3 regions of the Halomonas sp. DP8Y7-1 genome follow, and region 1 is predicted to be linked to each of the others. Evidence: predicted binding sites of a transcription regulator. Region 1 holds the regulator's gene; each other region holds the start of a gene.
The links. Region 1 encodes sigma-54, which starts transcription at its own class of promoters, with help from an activator protein. Its sites were predicted from a motif close to TGGCACNNNNNTTGCTNT; they were not measured.
Positions count from the first base shown of each region.

Region 2: KUV41_RS08270 (nitrate reductase) is a predicted target of sigma-54. The motif match lies at 1,952-1,969, and genes of this name have one in related genera.
Region 3: urtA (urea ABC transporter substrate-binding protein) is a predicted target of sigma-54. The motif match lies at 1,583-1,600, and genes of this name have one in related genera.

Region 1 covers NZ_JAHVIN010000012.1:116,894-120,252, reverse strand. The annotation lists gene lptA (lipopolysaccharide transport periplasmic protein LptA) at 1-118, shown strand, start outside; gene lptB (LPS export ABC transporter ATP-binding protein) at 118-843, shown strand; gene KUV41_RS14825 (RNA polymerase factor sigma-54) at 1,036-2,448, shown strand; gene hpf (ribosome hibernation-promoting factor, HPF/YfiA family) at 2,629-2,937, shown strand; gene ptsN (PTS IIA-like nitrogen regulatory protein PtsN) at 2,944-3,359, shown strand, end outside.
Region 2 covers NZ_JAHVIN010000005.1:672,425-675,783, reverse strand. The annotation lists gene KUV41_RS08270 (nitrate reductase) at 1-1,802, opposite strand, end outside; gene KUV41_RS08265 (ANTAR domain-containing response regulator) at 2,410-3,015, shown strand; gene KUV41_RS08260 (CmpA/NrtA family ABC transporter substrate-binding protein) at 3,012-3,359, shown strand, end outside.
Region 3 covers NZ_JAHVIN010000007.1:60,677-64,035, reverse strand. The annotation lists gene urtB (urea ABC transporter permease subunit UrtB) at 1-56, opposite strand, end outside; gene urtA (urea ABC transporter substrate-binding protein) at 162-1,412, opposite strand; gene KUV41_RS11030 (4'-phosphopantetheinyl transferase) at 1,776-2,570, opposite strand; gene KUV41_RS11025 (non-ribosomal peptide synthetase) at 2,647-3,359, opposite strand, start outside.

The DNA.
Region 1 (3,359 bases):
CGCCTACCTGGAGTACTTTCTCGATCGCCGCGTCGTCCAGGCTCGCTCCAGCGCACAGGGTGTCGACGGCCAGCAGCGCATTCGCATGACCCTCGAGCCGGAAAGCCAAGGAAACTGATGAAGACTCTCCACGCTCGCCATCTGGCCAAGAGCTACAAAAAGCGCCGCGTCGTCCAGGACATCAGCCTGTCCATCGAACAGGGCAGCATCGTGGGCCTGTTGGGCCCCAACGGCGCCGGCAAGACCACCTCCTTCTACATGATCGTCGGACTGGTCAGGGCGGATGCTGGCACCATCAGCATCGACGATGACGACCTGAGCCGCGCGGCCATGCACCAACGGGCACTGGCGGGTATTGGCTACCTGCCCCAGGAAGCCTCCATCTTCCGCAAGCTGTCCGTAGCCGACAACATCATGGCGATCCTCGAGACCCGCAAGGACCTCGACCGCGACGGTCGCCAGGCGCGCCTTGAGCAACTGCTCGAAGACTTCCATGTCAGCCACATTCGTGACAACCCGGGCATGAGCCTGTCCGGCGGGGAAAGACGCCGGGTCGAGATCGCCCGAGCCCTGGCCACAGAACCCGCCTTCATTCTGCTCGACGAACCCTTTGCCGGGGTGGATCCGATCTCCGTCGGCGAGATCAAGTCAATCATTCGCCAGCTCAAGGCTCGTGACATCGGCGTCTTGATCACCGATCACAACGTGCGCGAGACGCTGGACATCTGTGACCGCGCCTACATTGTCGGCGACGGCCAGATCATCGCCGAAGGCAGTGCCGAGTCGATCCTTGCCAACCAGCGCGTCAAGGAAGTCTATCTCGGCGAAAACTTTCGCCTTTGACCACCATGGGCGCTGCCGGGCCGCTATGTTGGCAGGGTCTTCATGGCGCCCGCTCGACCTTGCACTGACGCGCATGCGGAGCACAGCAAGCCCTGCGCGCCATCCCCTGCCCACAAGTTGGCAAGAAGCTTGCATGGTACCTGACCCGCCGTTAGGGTAAGGCTTTTCAGCTCCACGAACGGAAGTCACATCATGGCCCTCAAGGCGTCACTGCAGCTGAAGATCGGCACCCAGCTGACCATGACCCCTCAGCTGCAACAGGCTATTGGCCTGCTCCAGCTTTCCACGCTGGACCTGCGCCAGGAAGTCCAGCAGGCGCTCGAGGCCAACCCGATGCTCGAGCTGGAGGATGAATTTGGCGAGCTGCAGGTCAAGGACAGCAAGGACGATGACTGGGCCGACGAGATCCCCTCCGAGCTAACGGTCGACAGCGACTGGTCCGATACCTATCAAGACCTTGGCACCGCCCCGGCCGGCAGCGCCGAGGCGCCCGACTTCGAGCGCCAGGCCAGCGGGCAATCCCTGCATGGCCACCTTAGCTGGCAGCTGGCCCTGCTGGACCTCAATGATAATGACAGGCGCATCGCAGAGTGCCTGATTGACGCGGTCAACGGCGATGGCTACCTGGTGGGACACCTTGACGATATCGCCCAGGGCCTGGCCGATGACGACGCTGCTGCCCCGCCCCTGCAGGACGTGGCGTCGGTACTGGCCAGGCTGCAGCAATTCGAACCTACCGGTGTATTTGCCCGAGATTTGCGCGAATGCCTGCAGCTGCAACTGGACAGCCTGCCCCGTGACACCCCCCTTCTGCCCCAGGCGGGAAGACTGGTACGCCAGTTTCTCGAGGCGCTGGCCAGCGGTGATCGTCGTCTGCTGAAGCGCCGCCTGAGCCTGACCGAAGAGCAGCTGGACGATGTCATCGAACTGATCCGTGGCCTCGACCCTAGGCCTGGCAGCCAGTACGGCGACAGCGACAACGACTATGTCATTCCCGATCTGGTGGTCCGCCACACCGAAGAAGGCTGGCGCGTCGAGCTGAACCCTGAGGCGATGCCACGCCTGCGCATTCAACCCGACTATGCGGCCTTGATCCGACGGGCCGACAAGAGCCAGGACAACCAGTTTCTGAAGGACCATCTGCAGGAGGCGCGCTGGCTGATCAAGAGCCTGGCAAGCCGCAACGACACCCTGTTGAGGGTCGGACGCGAAATCATGGAGCGGCAGCTCGATTTCCTCGAGCAGGGTGAAGCCGCCATGAAACCACTGGTGTTGGCAGACATTGCGGCCAAGGTCGAGATGCACGAATCGACCATCTCACGGGTGACGACCCAGAAATTCGTGCATACGCCACGGGGAGTGTTCGAGCTCAAGTATTTCTTTTCCAGCCAGGTGGGCCAGGATGGGGATGCCCATTCCAGCACTGCCATACGCGCCATGATCAAGTCGCTGATCCAGCAGGAGCCGCCTCGCAAACCGCTGTCTGACAGCAAATTGGTGGAGCTGCTCGCCGAAGACGGTGTCAACGTCGCCCGACGCACCGTCGCCAAGTATCGAGAAGCGATGAATATTCCCTCTTCAAGCGAGCGCAAGCGCCTGCGCTGAGCCCGGTCAGATGGCTCGAGACAGGCAGCGAGCAGAGCGCGTAGCGCAGTTACATGAAAAGCGCAAGCGCTTGAAATATCGCACGACATCTGCGTCTTAATGCGTAGAAGCAGGGGGGTTTGCAGGATCGGAAAAAGGGTTACAATCGAGCTACCACCCGCAAGAGCAAGGAGCCTTGTCATGCAAGTCAACATTACCGGCCACCACGTCGAATTGACCGATCCCCTGCGTGACTACGTACAAGAGAAGCTCGCCCGTGTGGAGCGCCACTACGACAACATCACCAATGTGCAGGTCACCCTCTCGGTGGAGAAGGAGCGCCAACAGGCTGCCTGTACGCTTCACGCTGCCGGTGCAGACCTGCATGCAGAAGCCCAGGACGGCGACATGTACGCCGCCATCGACGCCCTTGCCGACAAGCTGGACCGCCAGCTCGTCAAGCACAAGGAAAAATCCCAAGCCCGCGCCCAAGGCGCCGGAATTCGCTGACCTCTCATGACATTGGATGCCATTCTCCCCCCCGAGCGCACGCTATTTGACGTCCCGGGGGGCAGCAAGAAGAGGGTGCTGGAATTTTTCAGCACCTTCATTGCGCAGAACACACCAAGCCTGGATAGCCAGGAAGTCTTCAGTCGCCTGATCGGCCGCGAACGTCTGGGTAGCACCGGCATCGGCAATGGCGTGGCCATTCCGCATGCTCGCAACCCTCACTGCAAGGCCCCTATCTCTGGCTTTCTCAAGCTGGCAGAGCCGATTGATTTCGACGCCATCGACGGCGAACCGGTGGACCTGGTCTTTGTCTTGCTGGTGCCTGAGGAAGCGGATGATGCTCACCTTGCCCTGCTGGGACAGGTGGCCGGGGTCATGAATGACGCCGATACCCGACATCGTCTGCGCCACGCGACGTCCCA
Region 2 (3,359 bases), on a different contig from region 1:
GTGGTCTGCTGTGGCGCCTTGGCATAGACCGGCCAGAGCCGCGCTCGGCCGGTCTCGGTGAAGAAGCGACCATCCTCGAACAGCCGCGGTGTGCCCCGCGGAGCGGAGCGGGTGACCGGCCATTGAATGGGTGCCAAGGCGTCGTACTGCTGCCGGGTAAGTCCCGCCAGGCCCGAGATATCGAAAGCGCGCTGACCGTCGTTGTCGAGACCTGACAGTCGCGCATGTTCGTCAAATATCTCGGCCGGATGGGTGTAGGCGAAGGCCTCCCCCAGACCCAGGCGGGCGGCCACCTGACACAGGATCCACCAGTCATGGCGCGCCTCTCCGGGCGGCGGAAGAAGACCACGCTGACGTGAAATGCGCCGCTCGGAGTTGGTCACGGTGCCGTCCTTCTCGGACCAGCCGCTGGCCGGAAGAACGATGTCCGCCAGCGCCACCAGCTCGGTATCCTCCATGCACTCGGACACGATCACCAGCGGACAGCGGGCGATGGCGGCGCGAACACGATCACTATTGGGAAGGCTGACCAGAGGATTGGTGGCGATAATCCATAGCGCTTGAATCTCTCCCCGCTCCAGCGCCTCGAACAGCTCGATCGCCTTGTAGCCTGGACCTTCGGGCAGCGTGGCGGTCACCGTCTGAGTCGACCAGAAGCGTGCCACCCTCTCCCTCGCGCCCGGCGCGTGGTAATCCATGTGTGCCGCCAATTGGTTGGCCAGGCCACCGACCTCACGCCCGCCCATGGCGTTGGGCTGCCCAGTGATCGAGAACGGTCCCGCCCCGGGCAGCCCAATCTTGCCGCCGGCCAGGTGGCAGTTGAGGATGGCCTGGCACTTGTCGGTACCGCTGGTCGACTGGTTGACCCCCTGGGAGTAGAGGGTCACCACATGCAGCTGAGTGGCAAACCAGTAGTAGAAGGTTTCCAGGCGCTCAGGGTCCAGGTCGCACGCCGCCGCGACCGCATCGATATCGGGAGCATCGACCAAGGCCGCTTCCAGCGCCTCGTCACTGCCATCCGTATGACGCTGCAGGTACACCCTGTCCAGTCGCTGATGGCGCGCCATCCACGCAAGCAGCCCGTTGAACAGCGCCGCATCCGAGCCTGGGCGAAGTCCCAGGTAAAGATCGGCGATCTCGCAGCTGTCAGTGACGCGTGGGTCGATGACCACCACCCTCAACAGGGGATTACGCGACTTGGCCAGCCGCAGCCGCTGGTAGAGCACCGGGTGGTTCCAGGCCAGGTTGGATCCCACCAGCACGACCAACTCCGCCTCCTCGAGATCCTCGTAATTGCAGGGCACCGCATCGGCACCAAAGGTCCGCTTGTAGGAGGCGACAGCAGAGGCCATGCACAGACGCGAGTTGGTATCCAGGTGCGGGGTACCGATGAACCCCTTGAACAACTTGTTGGCGACGTAATAGTCCTCGGTCAACAGCTGTCCCGACAGATAGCCAGCGATGGCACCTGGCCCCGCGGCTTCGCGTATCTTGAGCAGGCGCTCGGCGAGCGTATCCAACGCCTGCTCCCAACGGGTCTCGTGACCATCGACCCGCGGCATCATCAGGCGGCCGTGATGGCCCAATGTCTCTGCCAGCGCGGTTCCCTTGACGCACAGACGCCCGAAGTTGGCGGGGTGAGAGGTATCGCCTTCGACCACGGCGCTCCCCCCTTTGGCACTCAGCGCGACACCGCAGCCAACACCGCAGTAGGGACAGGTGGTCAGCGTGCCTGCCTGTTTGCCATCGCCATGGTCGAGGATTGGCTGGGCTGGCACGCCGTCATGATCTGTCTGGGTCATCCCCTTCTCCTGTGAGCCATCACGCAAAACGCCCACTCAGCGTCTGGCATGGCCAGGAGCTGAATGGGCGTCTTTGCCGAGGAAACCCCACATTGGATTTCCGTTGCGCGCAGACCTGCCGCTGTCCGATGTCTGCGCTTTCCACTACAGAAGCAAACCTCGTGCCATCTTGGCAGGAACCCCCTTCCAGGTTGCCGGCAGCCAGGGCAGGTGCGCCCGGTGACACCGGCTTTCCGCTCCGCCCGAGGGCGACCGCCTGGCTGTTGCGTGAAGGCTCACGCTCTGGGCCCGCCAGGGCATTGCCTGCGGCTGAACGAGGCGGTCATGCACCACGACGTTCACCGCGAAGCGTTGTTTCGCACCCATCCGGTGCAATTCGCGCCCCTTGCCTGCCCGCCCATCCCTTCAACCCTCGGTGCACCGTAGCCGTGCATCGCTATCACTCTGATTAAAAAAGATAGTTAGCCAGGTGGAACACATATTGCCGCCAGCGAAGCCTAGACGCCGCCCTGAGCTGTCAGCTGACACCAGAGGCAAGTTGCCACCACACAGTGCATCCACCCACACCGTTACCTTTACCAAGCGCCCGACAAGAGCCATGCCTTCTATGCCGATGCCTGAACCTGACACCTTGAGTGTGCTGCTGGTCGACGATGAGATCGTGCGCGCGGCCATGGTCGAAGAGGCCCTGGCCAACGATGGCCATCGGGTCGTCTGCCGGCTTAGCAGCCCGGCAAGCCTGAATGACATGGTGCGCCAGCATCAGCCCGATGTGGTCATTATCGACATGGAATCCCCCGACCGGGACACCCTGGAGAGCATGGCCCTGCTGCAACGGGAAAATCCCAGGCCCGTGGTCTTCTTTGCCGATCAGCATGATCCGCAATCCCTCAAGGCAGCGGTCAAGGCGGGGGTCAGCGCCTACGTCGTCGACGGCCTGGCCGCCAACCGGGTCAAGGCCGTGATCGAGGTTGCCATCGCCCGCTTCGAGGCCTTTCAGGGCATGCGCAGAGACCTCGACAAGGCTCGCAATCAGCTGGCCGACCGCAAGCGCATCGAACAGGCCAAGGGCCTGTTGATGAAGCACCAGAGCTGCGATGAAGAACAGGCCTACCGGATGCTGCGCAAGCTGGCCATGGACCGCGGCCAGCGCATCGCCCAGGTCGCCCAGAACGTCATCGATATTCTCAAACCACTGGAGCAGGGATCATGAGCATAGGGAAGGCCACTCAGGCATCGACCAGCGCACCAGAGCTCGCAGGATTGACCCTTGGCTTCGTCCCGCTGCTGGACGCGGCACTGCTGATCATCGCCAGGGAAGGCGGCTTTTTCAGCGCGCAGGGCCTCGATGTCAGCCTGTCACGAGAGAACGCCTGGTCGACACTGCGCGACAAGGTCGCTGCCGGACTCCTCGATGGTGCCCACATGCTGGCGCCCATGCCACTGGCCATGAGCCTGGGTCTGTCACGGGCGCCCTGCGAAACGCTGGCCGCGATGGTACTGGGCCGCCAGGGCAATACCCTGGTGCTGTCCCAGCGGCTGGCCAATGCGCTGGAT
Region 3 (3,359 bases), on a different contig from region 1:
ACCAGGCTGACCAGCAGCAGCGCCTTCAACCAGTATCGCCATGCTGTTGTGTTCATAGCGGAATTCCGTGAGCGCCCTTGTCAGATCGTCAAGGGCATCATGATGGGCGTGGTCCTGGCCGGGACGTCATGGCGCCCCGGCCGTGTTTTTGGTAGCGAATGTCACTCCGTGGCAGCAACGTCGGCGCCGCCGCCGCAGCTACCCTGCACCACGTTGTAGTTGCCGCACTCGAGCGGTGCACGCCAGTCGCTGATCAGATCGCGGGAGCCTTCCAGGTAGTCTGACCAGGCATCCCCAGCGACGGTGGAGGGCGTTTCCCACACGACCGAGAATTGGCCGTTGTCCTGGATTTCACCGATCAGCACGGGCTTGGTGATGTGGTGGTTGGGCATCATGGTGGCGTAACCACCGGTGAGGTTGGGCACCGACACCCCAATAATGGCTTCCTTGACGGCGTCCACCTCGGTGGTACCGGCCTTGCGCACCGCTTCTGTCCACATGTTGAAGCCAATGTAGTGAGCTTCCATGGGGTCGTTGGTCACGGCGTTGTCGTCCCCTGTGTAGTCGTACCAGGCGTCGATAAAGTCGTAGTTGGCGTCTTCGTCGACGCTCATGAAGTAGTTCCAGGCTGCCAGGTGGCCTACCAAGGGAGCCGTATCCAGGCCGGACAGCTCCTGCTCACCTACGGAGAAGGCGACGACTGGAATATCAGCGGCATCAACGCCCTGATTGGCCAGCTCACGATAGAAGGGAACATTGGCGTCGCCGTTGATCGTGGAGACCACGGCGGTTTTCTTGCCCGCTCCGCCAAACTGCTTGATCTCGGAGACGATGTTCTGCCAATCCGAGTGACCGAAAGGGGTGTAGTTGACCATGATGTCCTCGTCGGCCACCCCCTGGGACTTCAGGTAGGCCTCGAGGATCTTGTTGGTGGTGCGCGGATAGACGTAGTCGGTACCCGCCAGCACCCAGCGCTCCACGCCGACATCGTTCATCAGGTAGTCGACGGCCGGAATGGCCTGCTGATTCGGTGCAGCGCCGGTGTAGAAGACGTTCTCGGAGGACTCTTCCCCCTCATACTGAACCGGGTAGAACAGCAGCCCATTAAGCTCTTCCACCACCGGCAACACGGACTTGCGAGAGACCGAGGTCCAGTTGCCGAAGATCACGTCGACCTCATCCTGGGCCAACAGCTCACGCGCTTTCTCGGCAAACAGCGGCCAGTTGGATGCCGGGTCAACCACCACCGGCTCCAGCTCGCGACCCAGCAATCCCCCCGCTTCATTCTGCTGCTCGATCAGCATCAGCATGGTGTCCTTAAGCGTCGACTCGCTGATCGCCATGGTGCCGGACAGGGAATGCAGGATGCCGACCTTGATCGGGTCCTCGTCGGCAACGGCGGGAGCCGCCATCGCCACAGACAGTGCTGACAGCGCAAAGGCAGAAAGCGCCAAGGAACGGCGGGCAGGATTGAGCACAGCAGAGGCCGAAGCTAAGGACATGGGAAATTCTCCAGGGTGACGTTGTCGTTATCGGAGTCGTGGCGACAGGTCGCGGTGCGCGATCGTCGCCTCACTCTGACAAAGCAAGTTCCATGCCACTTATGTTTTCACGGGCCCCGGTGTTATCTCCCGGTTCTCTTCGGACTGGCAAAGGCACCCTCTTGGTGCAGCCACCCTAGCCGACTTGCACCAAAAGCAGACGTTGACGTCTGCCATCCCAAAGCCTTAGTAACGTTCTTCAAGACGTTCCGCGCCATCCCGCTAAGAGCCGCCTTACGACTCACCCCCGAGCAGGCACAGGGTGATGACCTTCCCCGCTTCAATATGGAAGGCCACAGGCCACTCGATATGCTCGTGACAAGGCGCCCTCCCGTGGGCTGGTCCAGCAGATTGCCATGCGCACGACGGACGAAAGACAAGAAGGCCAGGCAGCGCACGATGCAGACAGACCTCCGCAAAGTCCACGTAGCGCTTTAGATCAGGAAAGATGGCCTTGTAGATCGCCTCCTTTGCACTGAAAAGAAGCGTCACCGCCATAGACCTCGATAGCCACCCTGGAAGGTGCAGGAGTTCAGCACCACTCGCGACCACCTCTGCCACGCTATCGGCCTCATCAGCGTCCAGACACTGCTCCACGTCAATGCCCACCCCTGCATATAAATCAGAGGGTGCCACGGCGGATAACGCCAGATCGCTGCAGTGAGAGATGCTGCCAAGCACGCCAGGGGGCCACCGCGGAAGACGGTCAGCCCCCCTGCCCGGCACCCCGCTGTCGATGCCCAACAGACCAAGCGCATAGACCGCGCAGAGTCGCCCGGCCCGGTACTCATCGCGCCGTTTCGCTACAGCGCCCTCCAATTCGGACGGCAACGGCACCCTGGCCAGCGCCTGTCGCACAGGCTCCTTGCTGCGCGCCCACGACATTTGCACCGCCCCACTGCTAGCGAGCCAGAAGCCAGCGATAGCGAGCCCAGGCCGGTGCAGTGCCCTCAGCTGGAAGGGCTGGCCGTAGGCCTGTCGATCGCCCGTGAGCGGAGTGCCAGCCCCGCCGATCGAGATGAAGCTCATTCCCCTTCTCGACCGACGGGGGCTGAACGGCTCAGGCAGTCACATTTGACATACTGCATCACCTTCGCCGATACGCTTACGTCTTCAAGGGGTCGGTCAGGTCGTTGACCAGCACCTCGGCGATCCAGTCAACGGCATCCAGCATCCCCATATGGGTCACTCCCGGGCATGGAATGAGGGCGGGTACCGTACGTGAGAACTCGGCAACGTTATTGTCAAAGACCGAGCTCAGCACCAGATCATCGGGGACACCACCAGGCCGGCCCTCGACGGGCGCCACCTCTTCCAGCGCCTTGAACAGCACGACCTGAGTACTCTTCAGCGGTCGCTCAAGGGCGGAGCGCAGCATGTCACGGTTGACCTCGTACAGCTCCTCCCAGCGGTTCAACAGAAACTCATCCGGCGGGATACCCTTGTTGACCAACTCCTGCTCGAAATCATCGCGCACGTCCTTGGCGTTACCAAGAAAGTCCGCGTCCCCCATGTTGAAGTAGGTGTCCAGCAGGTACAGACGAACCTTGGTGAAGCCTCGCTGCTCCAGCTGCCAGGCCATCTCGGTGGCGATATTGCCGCCCAGTGACCAACCCAGCAGGCGCACCTCCTGATCCACCGCCAGATGCTCCTCCATGACCTTGAGGTAGAGCGCTGCAATATTGATCAAAGAGGCTTCCGGTTGGACCACGGTGTGGTTGTAGTTGTCGATGCCGTAACAGGCGTAGTGTTCGCCCATGGCGTCGACCAACGTCCTGTACACATCACTGTTGCCGTAGCCTGCATGAACCATGAACA